Regions from separate parts of the Pseudarthrobacter sp. HLT1-7 genome, predicted to be linked through region 2. Evidence: riboswitches for the same ligand, from Rfam matches in the RefSeq annotation. Region 2 holds a riboswitch; the other holds the start of a gene.
The links. Region 2 has a riboswitch for thiamine pyrophosphate ahead of AC50X6_RS12570 (ECF transporter S component). Riboswitches for the same ligand answer to the same signal wherever they lie in the genome.

Region 1: linked by a shared signal. The riboswitch ahead of AC50X6_RS08175 (bifunctional hydroxymethylpyrimidine kinase/phosphomethylpyrimidine kinase) and the one ahead of AC50X6_RS12570 (ECF transporter S component) in region 2 are both predicted to bind thiamine pyrophosphate.

What each region holds. Positions count from the first base shown of each region.
Region 1 covers NZ_JBWZCH010000006.1:161,341-168,525, reverse strand. The annotation lists gene proB (glutamate 5-kinase) at 1-373, opposite strand, end outside; gene obgE (GTPase ObgE) at 363-1,952, opposite strand; gene rpmA (50S ribosomal protein L27) at 2,071-2,334, opposite strand; gene rplU (50S ribosomal protein L21) at 2,397-2,705, opposite strand; gene AC50X6_RS08175 (bifunctional hydroxymethylpyrimidine kinase/phosphomethylpyrimidine kinase) at 3,079-4,722, opposite strand; TPP riboswitch at 4,705-4,802, opposite strand; gene AC50X6_RS08170 (Rne/Rng family ribonuclease) at 4,946-7,185, opposite strand, start outside.
Region 2 covers NZ_JBWZCH010000012.1:60,093-67,277, forward strand. The annotation lists gene AC50X6_RS12530 (Na+/H+ antiporter subunit A) at 1-29, shown strand, start outside; gene AC50X6_RS12535 (Na(+)/H(+) antiporter subunit C) at 26-601, shown strand; gene AC50X6_RS12540 (Na+/H+ antiporter subunit D) at 598-2,229, shown strand; gene AC50X6_RS12545 (Na+/H+ antiporter subunit E) at 2,226-2,771, shown strand; gene AC50X6_RS12550 (MrpF/PhaF family protein) at 2,768-3,046, shown strand; gene mnhG (monovalent cation/H(+) antiporter subunit G) at 3,036-3,449, shown strand; gene AC50X6_RS12560 (DUF4235 domain-containing protein) at 3,502-3,765, opposite strand; gene AC50X6_RS12565 (heme-degrading domain-containing protein) at 3,837-4,382, opposite strand; TPP riboswitch at 4,855-4,998, shown strand; gene AC50X6_RS12570 (ECF transporter S component) at 5,067-5,714, shown strand; gene AC50X6_RS12575 (ABC transporter ATP-binding protein) at 5,731-7,185, shown strand, end outside.

The DNA.
Region 1 (7,185 bases), on a different contig from region 2:
GGCTGACAGTCACGCCGTGCGCACCGAACGCCTGGGTGTACCGCGCCATGAGGAGGCCCTGGCCCACGCTGGCCGCCGCCTGCTGGGTAGCCAGGTCCCGGGGACGCTTGGCCAGTCCCAGCGGAGCCAGGCCCGCCGCGATGGCCCCCGACGACACCAGGATGATTTCCATGCCCGCATTGCTCTTGGCCGCAAGGGCATCCGACAGCGCGATGAGCGCCTCTTCCGAGATGCCGCCCTTGATGCTGGTCAACGACGACGAGCCGACCTTGACCACGATGCGGCGCGCCCTGGCAAGCACGCTCCTGCCGTTGCCTGGTTCCTCGATAATGGCTGCGGACCCCTCACTCACGTCTGTGGGCTCACTCCGCATTGTCTTCGCCCAGTGCACTCTCCTTGAGCGGCTTGGCGACCCTGCGGCTGCTGACGGATTCGGTCCAGATGCCGGCTTTGCGCTCGGCTTCGAGCTCGGCACGGGCGGCGGCCTTGGCCTCGCGGCGTTCCACCTGCTCGTCACGCTTCTGCCCGCGGGTGGGGCGGTCGCCGATGTCGGCGAAGCGCACGTCGGTGCCCCGCGGCGCGGCGAGCAGCTCGGCACCAGCCATCATGGTCGGCTCCCAGTCGAAGACGACGCCGTCATCCTCGCCGATCACGACCGTGTCGCCCGGCACGGCGCCCTGCTTGAAGAGTTCATTTTCGACGCCGAGCTTGGCGAGGCGGTCGGCGAGATAGCCGATCGCTTCCTCGTTGGTAAAGTCGGTCTGCTTGACCCAACGCACGGGCTTGTCGCCGATGACGCGGAACAGCGGCTCGAGGTTTTTTTCTTCGCGGCGGATCTTGAAGCCTGATTCGTTGACCGCCCGGGGCTTGAGCACGGGCGCGTGGACCTTCGGCGGGGCGGCGGCGAGGGCGTCGCGGGCGGCCTGGACGATCTCGCCCATGGCGAAGCCGAGCTGGCGCAGGCCCTCATGGCTCGTGGCCGAGATCTCGAAGACCTTGTAGCCGCGGGATTCGAGTTCCGGGCGGACGAATCCGGCCATGTCCTTGCCGTCCGGCAGGTCCACCTTGTTCAGGGCGATGAGGCGGGGGCGGTGGTTCAGCGGCACCACCTCGCCGTCGGCTCCGCTGTAGCTCATGTCCACCGCGTACTTCTCGAGCTCGGCTTCGATGATGGCCAGGTCCGAGAGCGGGTCGCGGTCCGACTCGAGCGTGCCGCAGTCCAGCACGTGCACCAGGGCAGCGCAGCGTTCGACGTGGCGCAGGAAGTAGTGGCCGAGGCCCTTGCCTTCGCTGGCACCCTCGATCAGGCCCGGGACGTCGGCGATGGTGAAGCGCATCTCGCCGGCCTGGACGACGCCGAGGTTCGGGATCAGGGTGGTGAAGGGGTAGTCGGCGATCTTGGGCCGCGCCGCCGACATGGCGGCGATGAGGCTGGATTTGCCGGCGGACGGGAAGCCGACGAGGGCGATATCCGCGATGGACTTCAGTTCCAGGACGACGTCGCTGGACTCGCCTTCGATGCCGAGCAGGGCGAAGCCGGGGGCCCGGCGCTTCTGGGACGATAGCGAGGCGTTGCCGAGTCCGCCTATGCCGCCGGCGGCGGCAATGTATTCGGCGCCTTCGCCCACGAGGTCGGCGAGGACACCGCCGTCCTTGGACTTCACCACGGTACCCTCGGGCACCGGAAGGATCAGGGTTTCGCCGTTTTTGCCGCCGCGCCAGTCGCCCATGCCGGGGCCGCCGTTGGTGGCGTGCCGGTGGGGGGCGTGGTGGTAGTCAAGCAGGGTGGTGGTCTGGGGATCAACACGCAGGATGACGTCGCCGCCGTTACCGCCGTTGCCGCCGTCGGGACCGCCGAGCGGCTTGAACTTCTCGCGGTGGACGGAGACACAACCATGGCCGCCGGTACCGCCGGATACGTGCAGTACTACCCGGTCTACAAAGCTCGCCACGTGGATCTCCTCAGTGCTGTTCCTTAGGCCCCCGAAACGGCCCAAGATGATTGTATTGCGGTTAAAACACCGGTGGAGCGGACCTATTGGCCCGCCCCACCGATTTTATTGCTTGTTGTTACTCTGCAGCTGCGGCAGCCACGATGTTCACAACGCGGCGACCACGGCGGGTGCCGAACTCGACGGCGCCGGGGGCCAGTGCGAACAGGGTGTCGTCCCCGCCGCGGCCTACGCCGGCGCCCGGGTGGAAGTGCGTGCCACGCTGGCGGACGATGATCTCGCCTGCGGAAACTACCTGGCCGCCGAAGCGCTTGACGCCGAGGTACTGGGCGTTGGAGTCACGACCGTTGCGAGTGGAACTCGCGCCTTTTTTATGTGCCATTTGAAAATGCCTGCCTTAAAAATTCTGGGGAATCTGCTGAAAACCTGAACAGTAACGGGTAGTTACTTGATACCGGTGATCTTGACCTTGGTCAATTCCTGACGGTGACCCTGGCGCTTCTTGTAGCCGGTCTTGTTCTTGAACTTCTGAATGACGATCTTCGGACCACGAAGGTCTTCGAGGATCTCAGCCGTAACCGTTACCTTGGCCAGGTCCGCGGCAGCGGACGTCACCTTGTCGCCGTCCACCAGGAGCAGTGCGGGCAGCGCAAAGGTGCTGCCGGCTCCACCGGGGACGCGGTTCAGGGTAACGAAGTCTCCAACGGAAACCTTCTCTTGGCGGCCGCCTGCGCGGACAATCGCGTACACCACTGGGGAACTCACTTCTCTCGACGTTTATTACTAGATTTGCGTGCGGAACCTGGGTCCAAGGTATTTGGTCCGGCTCACGCTGTGCCTCTACGCCGGTGGGTTCCCCGGGGGAACCCATGAGCTATCCCGTGGACAATACTGAAACGGATTGTCCTCAAGGTCATAACCCAAGTGTTGGCGTAAGCACCGAAGATTTAGACTACGCTAATTTTGCCTTCGGTCGCAAATGAGGCTGGTTCCGGCGGGTAGTTCGTGATAGGCGCCACTTGGCGGTGACCAATTGATACTGACCAATTGGTAGTGACCGAGTGGTGCCGCCACGACTTCCGGTACCGTGCCCGACTATCGTACAGGCCGGGGCGCGTCGACCGGGTCAGGCGTACAGCCTCGGCGCGTCGAAGAACTCCACTTCGTGGCCGGCTGACTGACGGAAGGCCAGCGCCATGGCCTCCCGCTCATGCCCCGAGGCCAGCCGGGCCGCCGCATCCGTGTAGGCGATCGCCTGCCGGGTCGCGGCGGCAAATTCCTCATCGGCGTAGGCCCGCAGCCACACGGCATAGGGGTGCGCTTCCGGCGCCCCGGCGGCCAGGAACTGTCCGTGCAGGGTTTCCCCCACCTCGGCGTAGAGCCAGAAGCACGGCAGGACGGCGGCCACCAGCACTCCGTAGCTGCCGGAGACGGAGGCGGCCAGCAGATGGTCCACGTAGGACTTGGTGACCGGCCCCAGCCCCAGGTCTGCCGTGCGGGTGCTGAGCCAGTTCCGGTGCAACCCGGACTCGACCTCAAGGCAGTTCTGCGCGGAGCGCGCCCAAAAGAGTTGTTCGGCTTCGGTGGGCGCGATGGCCGCCGCCCGGGCCAGCACGCGGGAGTAGCCGTTGAGGTACCGGGCGTCCTGCGCCAGGTAGTAGGCGAAGTCTTTCTCCGGCAGCGTGCCGTCGGCCAGCGCCTTGATGAACTCCAGCCCGTAGATCGCCTCAAGGTCCGCGGCGGCGCTGTCCCGGAGGGCGGCGGCGAACTCGCCCTCCGCGGGCGCGTGGTGCCGCGGGCCGGCATGGTGCTGGGTCAGATGCTGCACGTGGTGGAAATGGTGGACCGGGCCGTTCCCGGTTCCGACGCCGAGACGCTCCGAATCGCGCAGCGCACCCGCCAGCCACGGTTTGACCTCGCGGAGCGCCGCCTCCCAGTCCCCCACACGGACCTGCACGGTGGCGATCGCCGAGGACAGCGAGCAGCCTGTGCCGTGGCTGTTGCGGGTGGGCACCCTCTCCCCCGGCACCACCACGACGTCCTGGCGCAGCAGTCCGCCGGTGTTGACGAGCGCATCGGGGCAGCCGCCGTCGACGCTATCGTCCCCCGGGCCGGCGACGGCGCCGGCACCACTGTCGAGGTGGCCACCTTTCACAAGGACCGTGGTGCCGGCCAGGGCGGCGAGCCGCTTGCCCTGGTCCAGGGCCTCGTCCCAGTCCGCGGCGACGGGTTCCCTGAGCAGAATCGCCAGTTCCGCAAGGTTGGGCGTGATGAGGTCCGCGTAGGGGAGCAGCTCGTGCAGGGCCGCCTCGGCCGACTCCTGCAAAAGCCGGTCTCCGCTCGTAGCCACCATCACCGGGTCAAGGACAACGACGCCGGGCCTTGTCTTTTCGAGCCAGCCGCGGACGGCGTCGATCACGTCGGCGTCCCCCAGCATGCCGATCTTGACGGCGTCGATACTGATATCCGCGCTGATCGCGTCCAGCTGAGCGGTCAGGAACGCCGCCGGCGGGACGTGGACGGCGCTGACGCCCCGGGTGTTCTGGGCGGTCAGGGCCGTGATCGCCGCCATGCCGTAGCCGCCGTGCGCCGCAATGCTCTTCAGATCGGCCTGGATGCCTGCCCCGCCGGAGGGGTCCGAGCCGGCGATGGCGAGCACGCGCGGGATCCTGGGCTCGGCGGTGCGCGGGGCGTGCGGCAGAAGTGCGGCCGCAAAAGTCGATACTTCTAAAGTGGGGACTGCAAAGGCGGATGAAGCCAAGAGAGACATCCCTTCGCCGGTGCTAACCGGACAGGTTCAACGGGTCTGGATCTCAGCCGGCTCGATGCGCGGCACCCCGTGTCAGTGCTTCAGCCTAGCCGTACCGCCCAACGAAGTCGCGTTAACGAAGTCGCGGGTGCTGCCCGGACCCTGCGCATCGCTACGCCGGGTCCGGACCGCACCCGCGACTTGCTGAACTGCTGCTCTACTGAAGTGCTGCCGTGTTGGGCTGTTACAGCTCCGACGCCGGTACGCCGACGCCGAGGATGATCGGCTGGTTCGCGGCCGGCTTCACTGCTGCCGGTGCGGCGGCGGGAGCCTTGGCCTCGTGCACTTCACCTGCTGCGGGCTGCGTGGCGGTCCCGCGGTGCTCCGCGGCCTCACGGTGTTCAACGGACGTCGCGTTGGCTGCACCCTGGGCACGGCTGGCGCTCCGGTTGCGGCGGCCGCGGCGGGCGCGGGAGGTGCCGGCCTCGGCTTCGGCCTCGGTCTGGGAACCGGGCCCCTGGACACGTCCCGGTCCGGTGCCGCCGGCGCGGGCCGGAGCCGCCGCAGCTGTCCGGCCTGTGGCCGGCTTGCTGTCGTCGGTTTCGCCCAGTTGGGCGAAGGCTTCGGTCAGCAGGTCCAGGGTCAGGGCCGTTGCCGGGGACTCGTCCGCGTGCTCGACGAACGGCAGCGCGACTTGCTCGCCGCCGAAGGTCAGCACGGCAGCGGGCCGTCCGGCAGCTTCCTCCGTGGCGGCGAACTGCGCGACGGCGTCGACGGCGGCCCGACGCGCCTCGGCGTCGGCCTGGCGGGTTCCGGCGTCGGCGTCCCCGTCGTGCAGGTGCGCGGCGTGCGCCGCTGCGGCAATATTCGCCAGGGCGGCGCGGGTTGTCTCGGCCTTGGCGTGGCGCTCGGCCTCGGTGGGCTCGGCGTGGACTGGTGCCTGGGCGGACTGGTCCTCCGCGCCCTGGCCGCCCCGGCCGCGGCGGCGGCCTTTGCGCTCGGTCCGTGCCGCGGGCTGGCTCTCGGTCCGCGGGACGTAGTGCTCGGCAGCAACCGTGTTGGCCCGGCGGTGCTCCACCGGCTCGTCGTGGGTGACAATGCCGCGGCCATCGCAGGTTTCGCACTGTTCGCCGAAGACTTCCAGCAGCCCGGTGCCCATCCGCTTGCGCGTCATCTGCACGAGCCCCAGCGAGGTCACCTCCGCCACCTGGTGCTTGGTCCGGTCACGGCCCAGGCACTCCACCATGCGGCGCAGCACGAGGTCGCGGTTGGACTCGAGCACCATGTCGATGAAGTCGATGACGATGATGCCGCCGATGTCGCGGAGCCGGAGCTGCCGGATGACTTCCTCTGCTGCTTCGAGGTTGTTCTTGGTGACGGTTTCCTCCAGGTTGCCGCCGCTGCCGGTGAACTTGCCGGTGTTGACGTCCACCACGGTCATGGCTTCGGTGCGATCGATCACGAGGGACCCGCCGGAGGGCAGGAAGACCTTGCGGTCCAGTGCCTTGTGGATCTGCTCGTCGATGCGCCAGGCTGCGAAGATATCCGCGTCCTTGGTCCACTTCTCGAGCCGGCCCACGAGGTCCGGAGCCACATACGTGACGTAGGCCTCGATGGTGTCCCAGGCTTCCTCGCCGGAGACAATCAGCTTGGAGAAGTCCTCGTTGAAGACGTCCCGGACCACCTTGATGGTCAGGTCCGGTTCGCCGTAGAGCAGTTCAGGGGCGAGCATCTTGGTCGACGTCGACTGGCTCTCGATCCCTTCCCACTGCGCACGGAGGCGGTTGATGTCGTGCGTGAGCTCTTCCTCGGACGCGCCCTCGGCCGCGGTGCGGACAATGACGCCCGCATCTTCCGGCAGGCGGTCCTTGAGGATCCGCTTGAGGCGGTTGCGTTCGACGTCGGGCAGCTTGCGGGAGATACCGGTCATGGAACCGCCGGGCACGTACACGAGGTAGCGGCCGGGCAGTGAGATCTGGCTCGTGAGCCGGGCGCCCTTGTGGCCCACCGGATCCTTGGTGACCTGGACGAGGACGGAGTCGCCGGACTTCAGCGCGTTCTCGATCCGGCGCTGCTTGCCCGCGAGGTTGACGGATTCCCAGTTGACTTCACCGGCGTAGAGCACGGCGTTGCGGCCGCGTCCGATATCAACGAAGGCGGCTTCCATGGAGGGCAGCACGTTCTGGACCCTGCCCAGGTAGACGTTGCCGATCAGGGAGTCCTGCTGGGTTTTGGAGACGAAGTGCTCGGCCAGGACACCGTCTTCCAGGACGCCGATCTGGATTCTGTCGTCGCGCTGGCGGACGATCATCTGGCGGTCCACGGACTCGCGGCGGGCCAGGAACTCCGCCTCGGTGATGACGGTGCGGCGTCGGCCGGTGTCGCGGGATTCGCGGCGGCGCTGCTTCTTGGCCTCGAGGCGGGTGGAGCCCTTGAGCGACGTGACCCGGTTGTTGACCGGAGCCTCGCTGGCCGCGCGCGGCG
Region 2 (7,185 bases):
CGGAAACTACTGCCAGGGGAAAAGCATGAGCGTCAACCTGACCCTGCTGACCGTCATGGGAGCCCTGTACGCGTGCGGCATCTACCTGATCCTGGAGCGCAGCCTGACCCGGGTCCTGCTGGGCCTTATGCTGCTGGCCAATGCCACCAATCTGCTGATCCTCGCCACCGGCGGCTACGCCGGGCTGGCGCCGATGTTCGGCAAGGACACCGATCCGAGGGACTACAACGATCCGCTGCCGCAGGCGCTGATCCTCACCTCGATCGTGATCTCATTCGCCGTCACCGCGTTTATGCTCGGCATGATCTACCGGACTTGGGTCCTGGCCCGCCAGGACGAGATCCAGGACGACGCCGAGGACCGGCGGGTGGCGAAGACGCCCAGCTTCGACATTGAGGACGACTCCGTGATCCCGGTGGAGACCTCCGAGTTCCCGCTCACGATGATCGGCTCGGACAGCCAGGCGGTCTCCGATGTTCCATCCGGGACCGCCACCGTCAAGGTAGGCGACCGGAAGCTCGACGCCGGGGAGGCTGCCTCGGAGGAGCAGCCCGGTTCCCTGAAGGTCATTCCCCCCGGACAGGAAGGAGGGGACAAGTGAATATCGCCAGCTTCGCCCCGCTCGCCGTCGTACTTCCCATCCTGGGCGCCGCCCTGACCTTCCTGCTGATACGGCACCCCCGGGCCCAGCGGACCGTCAGCATCGCGCTGCTGTCCCTGACGCTGCTGCTTGAATGCCTGCTGCTCGCCTCCGTCTGGCAAGGCGGCACGGAGGCGGTCAACATCGGCGGCTGGCTGCCGCCCTGGGGCATCGTGATGGTGGTGGACCAGTTCTCCTCGCTGATGCTGGTGGTCTCCTCCGCCGTGAGCCTCGCCGTGCTGGTGTACGCCACGGGGCAGGGCATGGCCGACGGCGACCGGGACGCGCCGGTTTCGATCTTCCACCCGACCTATCTGATCCTGGTGGCCGGGGTGTCCAACGCCTTCCTGTCCGGGGACCTGTTTAACCTCTACGTGGGGTTCGAGATCCTCCTGACGGCCAGTTACGTGCTGATGACCCTCGGCGGGACCGGCCCGCGGATCCGCGCAGGCGTGACCTATGTGGTGGTTTCGGTGGTCTCCTCGGTGCTGTTCCTGATCGCGATCGCGATGATCTACGGCGCCACCGGAACCATCAACATGGCTGACCTGGCCATCAAGCTGGCCGACCTGGACCAGGGCACACGCACCCTGCTGCACGTGATGCTGCTGGTGGCCTTCGGCATCAAGGCAGCTGTGTTCCCGCTGTCCTTCTGGCTTCCCGACTCGTATCCGACGGCCCCGGCGCCCGTCACCGCGGTGTTCGCCGGGCTGCTGACGAAGGTGGGCGTCTACGCGATGGTCCGCACCGAAACGCTGCTCTTCCCGGGGGACACGCTCAACTCCCCGCTGATGGTGGCCGCGCTGTTGACCATGCTGGTCGGCATTCTGGGCGCCCTGGCCCAGAGCGACATCAAGCGGCTGCTGTCCTTTACGCTGGTCAGCCATATCGGCTACATGGTGTTCGGGCTGGCCATGTCCTCGGCGGCCGGCCTCGGCGCCGCCGTCTTCTATGTGGCGCACCACATCACCATCCAGACCAGCCTTTTCCTGGTGACCGGCCTGATTGAACGCCGCGGCGGAAGTTCCTCAGTGGACCGTGTGGCCGGGCTGGCCAAGCTGAGCCCGCTGCTGGCCGTGCTGTTCTTTATCCCGGCCATGAACCTGGCCGGGATCCCGCCGTTCTCCGGCTTCCTGGGCAAACTCGGCCTGCTGCAGGCCGGCGTCGAGCTCGGCACGCCGCTGGCGTTCGCGCTGGTGGTCGGCGGAGTGGTAACCAGCCTGCTGACCCTACTTGCCGTCGCGAGGGTCTGGAACCGTGCGTTCTGGCGCAAGCCCGAGGACGCGGAACACCCCGATCCGGTGCTGCTGGCCGCTCCCGGGGACGCAGCCACGGGGGACCGGGCCGGCAAGAGCAACGTCACCCTGTTGCCGCGGACCATGGTGGGCTCCACCCTGGGGCTGGTGATCTTCGGCGTCGCGCTGACGGTGTTCGCCGGTCCGCTGTTCCGGGTGGCGGAGCAGTCCGCCGGGGAGATGCTGGACCGGACGGCCTACATCGAGGCCGTGCTCGGCGAGGATGCACCCGTGCCCGCATTGTCGCAGCCGCAGCCGCAGCCTCTGCCGCAGCCTCCGGGGGGCGGCAAATGAGCCGGAAACGGATCTCGCTGCGCCAGGAACTGCCCCTGCTGGTCTGGCTGGTGATCGTCTGGTGCGCCCTCTGGCAGGACTTCCGCCCGGGCAACCTGCTCTTCGGCTCCCTTGTCGCCGTCGTGGTGGCCAGGCTGTTCTACCTGCCCCCGGTGGAACTCGGCGGCCGCTTCAACGTGCTGCGGGCCCTGCCCTTTGCCGTGCTCTTCCTCGGCAGGGTCGTGGCAGCGAGCTTCCAGGTCCTGTACCTCGCCGTAGCCAAGGGGCCCGCGGTGATCAGCGCCGTCGTCGCCGTCCCGCTGCGGAGCCACTCTGACCTGCTGGTGACCGCCACCGGACACGTGATCTCGCTCATCCCCGGCTCACTGGTGGTGGACGTGGACCGGTCCACCTCCACGCTGTACATCCACGGCATCAACGTCCGTGATGCCACGGATGCCGCCAAACTCCGCAAGGACGTCCGCGACACCGAGGCCGGGCTGATCCGGATCATGGGCACTCGGGCCGAACTTTCCGCACTGAAACAGGAGGTGGGCGCATGATGCAGCTTGTCCTGACCATCACCTCGGTGGTGCTGTCCCTGGCCGCAGCGGGCGCCATCATCCGGATCTCGCGGGGCCCTTCGCTGCTGGACCGGGTGCTGGCGGCCGACGTGCTGCTCGCCATCCTGGGCGCGGCGCTGTGCATCGACATGGCCGCCAACCGGCACCTGAACAACCTGATGCTGGTGGTGGCCGTGTCCATCATCGGGTTCATCGGATCCGTGACCGTTGCCAGGTTCGTGGCCGACCGGCGGGAGCACGCCCGTGAATCCTGAAACCTTCTCCGGCGACACCGTGATTGACGCCGTCTCGGCCGTCTTTATGGTCCTCGGAGCGCTGATGTCCCTGGCGGCGGCCGTGGGCCTGCTGCGCTTCCCGGACCTCATGAGCCGGATGCACGCCGCCACCAAGCCGCAGGTGCTGGGACTGTTCCTGCTGCTCGCCGCCGTCGGGCTGCAGATGCGCACCTGGTGGGTGTGGCCGGTGCTCGTGGTGGCCTGGATCTTCCAGCTGCTGACCGTGCCGGTCTCCGCCCATATGGTGGGCCGGGCCGGCTACCGCACCAAACACCTGCACCGTGAACTGCTGAGCAGTGATGAGCTGGAGGCCGTAGTGCAGCACGCGGCGAAGAAGCGCCGATTTACGGACGACGGCGGCGCGGCTGCCGGCGACTGGTGATTGGGTCCGGGGTACCCACCAGCTGGACCACCGGCGCCCAGGGACCGGGTTGTTAGACGATGTCCCGGGACTTGGCGAAGCGGGTGACGGCGCGCTGGGTGCCACGGTTTGCGAGGACCTGGATGATGGCGCTGACCGAGGCGGAGATCAGCGCGAAGGTCAGGGCCGAACGCAGCGTGGTGGGAATGTCGTCGTCGTGGCCCTTGGGCGGCTTGTTGCCGGTGGACTTCTCCCACACGGTGTCGACGAGTTTGGTGCCGACGAAGCCGGCCAGCAGGCTGATGCCGGTGCCGAGCAGTTTGATGAAAATGTTCATTCTTGGCAACTCCTTGCGGGAGGAAACAGGGCTTCCCCTAGCCTAGCGTTCCCGGCCGGGCGCCGGACACCTTAGCCTGGCGGCGTTGTGTGGCCGAGGATTTCCGACAGGGCTTCCACCACCAGGTCATGGTCCGCTTTCTGCGGCAAGCCAGACACCGTGACCGTGGCAACGGCCCCGGTTCCGCGCACATAGATGGGGAAGGCGCCGCCGTGGGCCGCGAACACCTGCTGGTCGAACCAGGCGCTGTCCTCGATCCTCCCGCCGGCCGCCCGGGCCCGAAGACCCACGAGCAGGGACGGGACTTCGTAGCGTACGGCCGTGCGCTGCTTGGCCCTGATCCAGCGTTCGTTGTCCGGGGTGGCGCCCGCCAGCGCTGCGTGGAAGAGCACCTGCTCACCTTTGGTGATGTCCACGGCGATGGGGTGCGAGCGTTGCCGGCCGAGCTCCACCAGGAGAATCCCGAGGTCCAGGGCATCGTCGTTGCTGAACGACTGGAATTGCAGCTCGTCGATTTCGGCCAGGATCCGGCCGATAAGCGCCGCCAGGGATCCGGGCGGCTGCGGTTCCGCGGAGTCCGGGTCGTAGCCGGTGGAAGACTCTGGTGCGTTGGTCATGTGGTTCAGCCTCCGATAATTCGCCGCCGTTGGCTAGTGGGCATTTTCGTTGATCTGGCCGGACGCAGGTGGTCGTTGGCGGCGCTCCTTCCCGGTTACCTGCCGCCACAGCTCCCATCGGCCCGGGAAAGGCCCGGATTCCCGCGGGCTTGTGGCGCCGGGCGCCGAAGTAACTGGGCAGGAACGTCGCGGCCCGTCGCGTTGGGCTCGTCCGGTCAGGCGTTGGGCGGGTCCGGCGGCGTGGAATCTGGCGTCGCCAAGGGGGACATGCCCATTCTTCGCTCCCGGGCCTGGGCATAGTGACGCTCTGTCCATCCGCTGGCCCCGGCGCGGAGCATGTCCCTGAGCCGTGTCCTCCCAGCCCCAGGGCCAAGCCCCCGACGAACCAACGAAATGGCCACCTGCCCTGCCGGCTCTTCGAATCGGGGCGGCGTGCCGGGTGTAAACTGGGGAACGCCCATCAGGGCGATCTTAAATACGACAGGGGAGCGCCGCCGTCGGGCATCACTGGAGAAATCCAGCGGAACCGCAGGTGGGCGCTGAGAGTGCGGACAGCCGCAGACCCTCGAACCTGATCCGGTTAGTACCGGCGCAAGGGAGTCGAGTTCTCAGAGTGCCCGGCGGGGCGGCGGAAGCCGCGGCCCCGCCGGAGCACCCTCCCCTCCTGTTCCTCAGGAGGACGACATGACTGATACATCTGCAGCGCAAGGTTCTGCCCGCAAGGCACTCACCCGGCCCGGTTACAGCTGGCGAGTGGTGGATATTGTGGTGGCCGCGTTGATCGCGGTGGCCGGCGGCGTGATCTTCTGGGCCTGGTCCCAGGGCGCCAACGTTATTTCCGCACCCGTCAACGCGTTCTACCCGCCGCTGACCGGGCTCTACGCCGGCGGCTGGATGATCCCGGCGGTGCTGGGCATGCTTATCATCCGCAAGCCGGGCGCTGCCCTGTTCTGTGAAACCGTGGCCGCTACCGGCGAGCTCATCATGGGCTCGCAGTATGGAGTCACGGTGCTGATCTCCGGCCTCCTGCAGGGCCTCGGCGCGGAGCTGGTGTTCGCCGCAGTGGTTTACAAGAAGTTCAACCTTCCCGTCTCGCTGCTGGCCGGTGCCGGCGCGGGCCTGTTCTGCGGACTCAACGATTCGTTCCTGCCCTGGGGTTGGAACATTGCCTACGCCGGCGGGGACAAGCTTGCCTACATCATTTTCACCGCCATCTCCGGGGCCCTGATCGCCGGCGGACTGTCCTGGCTCGCCACCCGCGGGCTGGCCAGGACCGGGGTGCTGGGCTCCTTCGCGTCCCGGAAGGCCGCATCGGAACCCGTCTTCTCCTGACGGCAGCACTCGACTGATGACATCCATTGACAGGGTCCGCCCGGCCGCGGTCAGCGCGCGCGGCTGGGGCTGGCGGCACGCCGGAAGAACCCAACCCGCCGTCAACGGCCTGGACCTGGACATCCGGCCCGGGGAACGCGTGCTGCTGCTGGGGCCCTCCGGCGCCGGCAAATCCACGCTGCTCCATGCCCTGGCGGGGGTGCTGGGCGATAGCTCCGCCGGTGCCACAGGGCGTGCCGGCGCCGCTGGCACTGGCGCTGGCGTTGGCCGTGCCGCCGGACGCGCGCCGGCGGACGCCGAGGACCCGGACGAGACCGGCAGCCTCCTGATCGACGGTGCCCCGCCGCGGGCACAGCGCGGCCGGGCCGGGCTGATGCAGCAGGATCCGGAGACCCAGGTGGTGCTCTCGCGCCTCGCCGACGATGTCGCGTTCGGTGCGGAGAACCTGTCCGTGCCCCGGGAGGAGATCTGGCGGAGGGTGGCGGAAGCGCTGGACGACGTCGGGCTGGGCCGGCTGCCGCCGGACCACCCGACGTCGTCGCTCTCCGGCGGGCAGAAGCAGCGCCTGGCGCTCGCCGGCATCCTGGCGATGCGCCCCGGGCTCATCCTGCTCGACGAGCCCACCGCAAACCTGGACCCCGCCGGTGTCCTGGAAGTCCGCGACGCAGTGGGACGCTGCCTCGACAAGACCGGGGCCACCCTGGTGGTGGTGGAGCACCGGGTCTCGATCTGGAAGGACCTCGTGGACCGGATCGTGGTCCTGCAGCCGGGATCAGCCACCGAGGCCGCCGTGCTGATCGACGGGCCGCCGGACCAGGTCCTGGCGCAGGCGCGGGACATGCTCATCGCTGCGGGCGTCTGGGTTCCGGGTTATGTGCCGCAGACCCGGGCACGCAGCACGGCCGTATCCGGCGGCTCCGGGGGCGGCTCCGCGGGGCAGCTGCTGCTCGCCGCCGAGGACCTGGCCGTCTCCCGCGGACGGCCCCGCCGGTCCGGGGTCCGCGGCGGGTTCCGCGCTATCGCGCCGGAACCTGTGCAGTCCGGCATCACGGCCCGGATCCGCGCCGGAGAAGCGCTGACCGTTACCGGGCCCAACGGCTCGGGGAAGTCCACGTTCGCCCTGACCCTGGCCGGTCTGCTCGCGCCGGTGTCCGGCACGGTGTCCGCCACGCCGGAACTGGGCGCAGGTGCCGGCACCGACCCCTACAAATGGAGGGCCCGGCAGCTGATCCCGCGGATCGGCACCGTGTTCCAGGAGCCGGAGCACCAGTTCGTCACCGGCCGTGTGCTGGACGAACTGATGTTCGGCCCCCGTCACCTGGGCCGCGGCGAGGAACGGGTGGACGAACTGCTGGAACGCCTGCGGCTGACCAAGCTCGTGGACGCCAACCCCTACACCCTCTCCGGCGGCGAAAAACGGCGCCTCTCCGTGGCCACCGTGCTCGCCGCGCACCCGCGGGTGCTCGTCCTG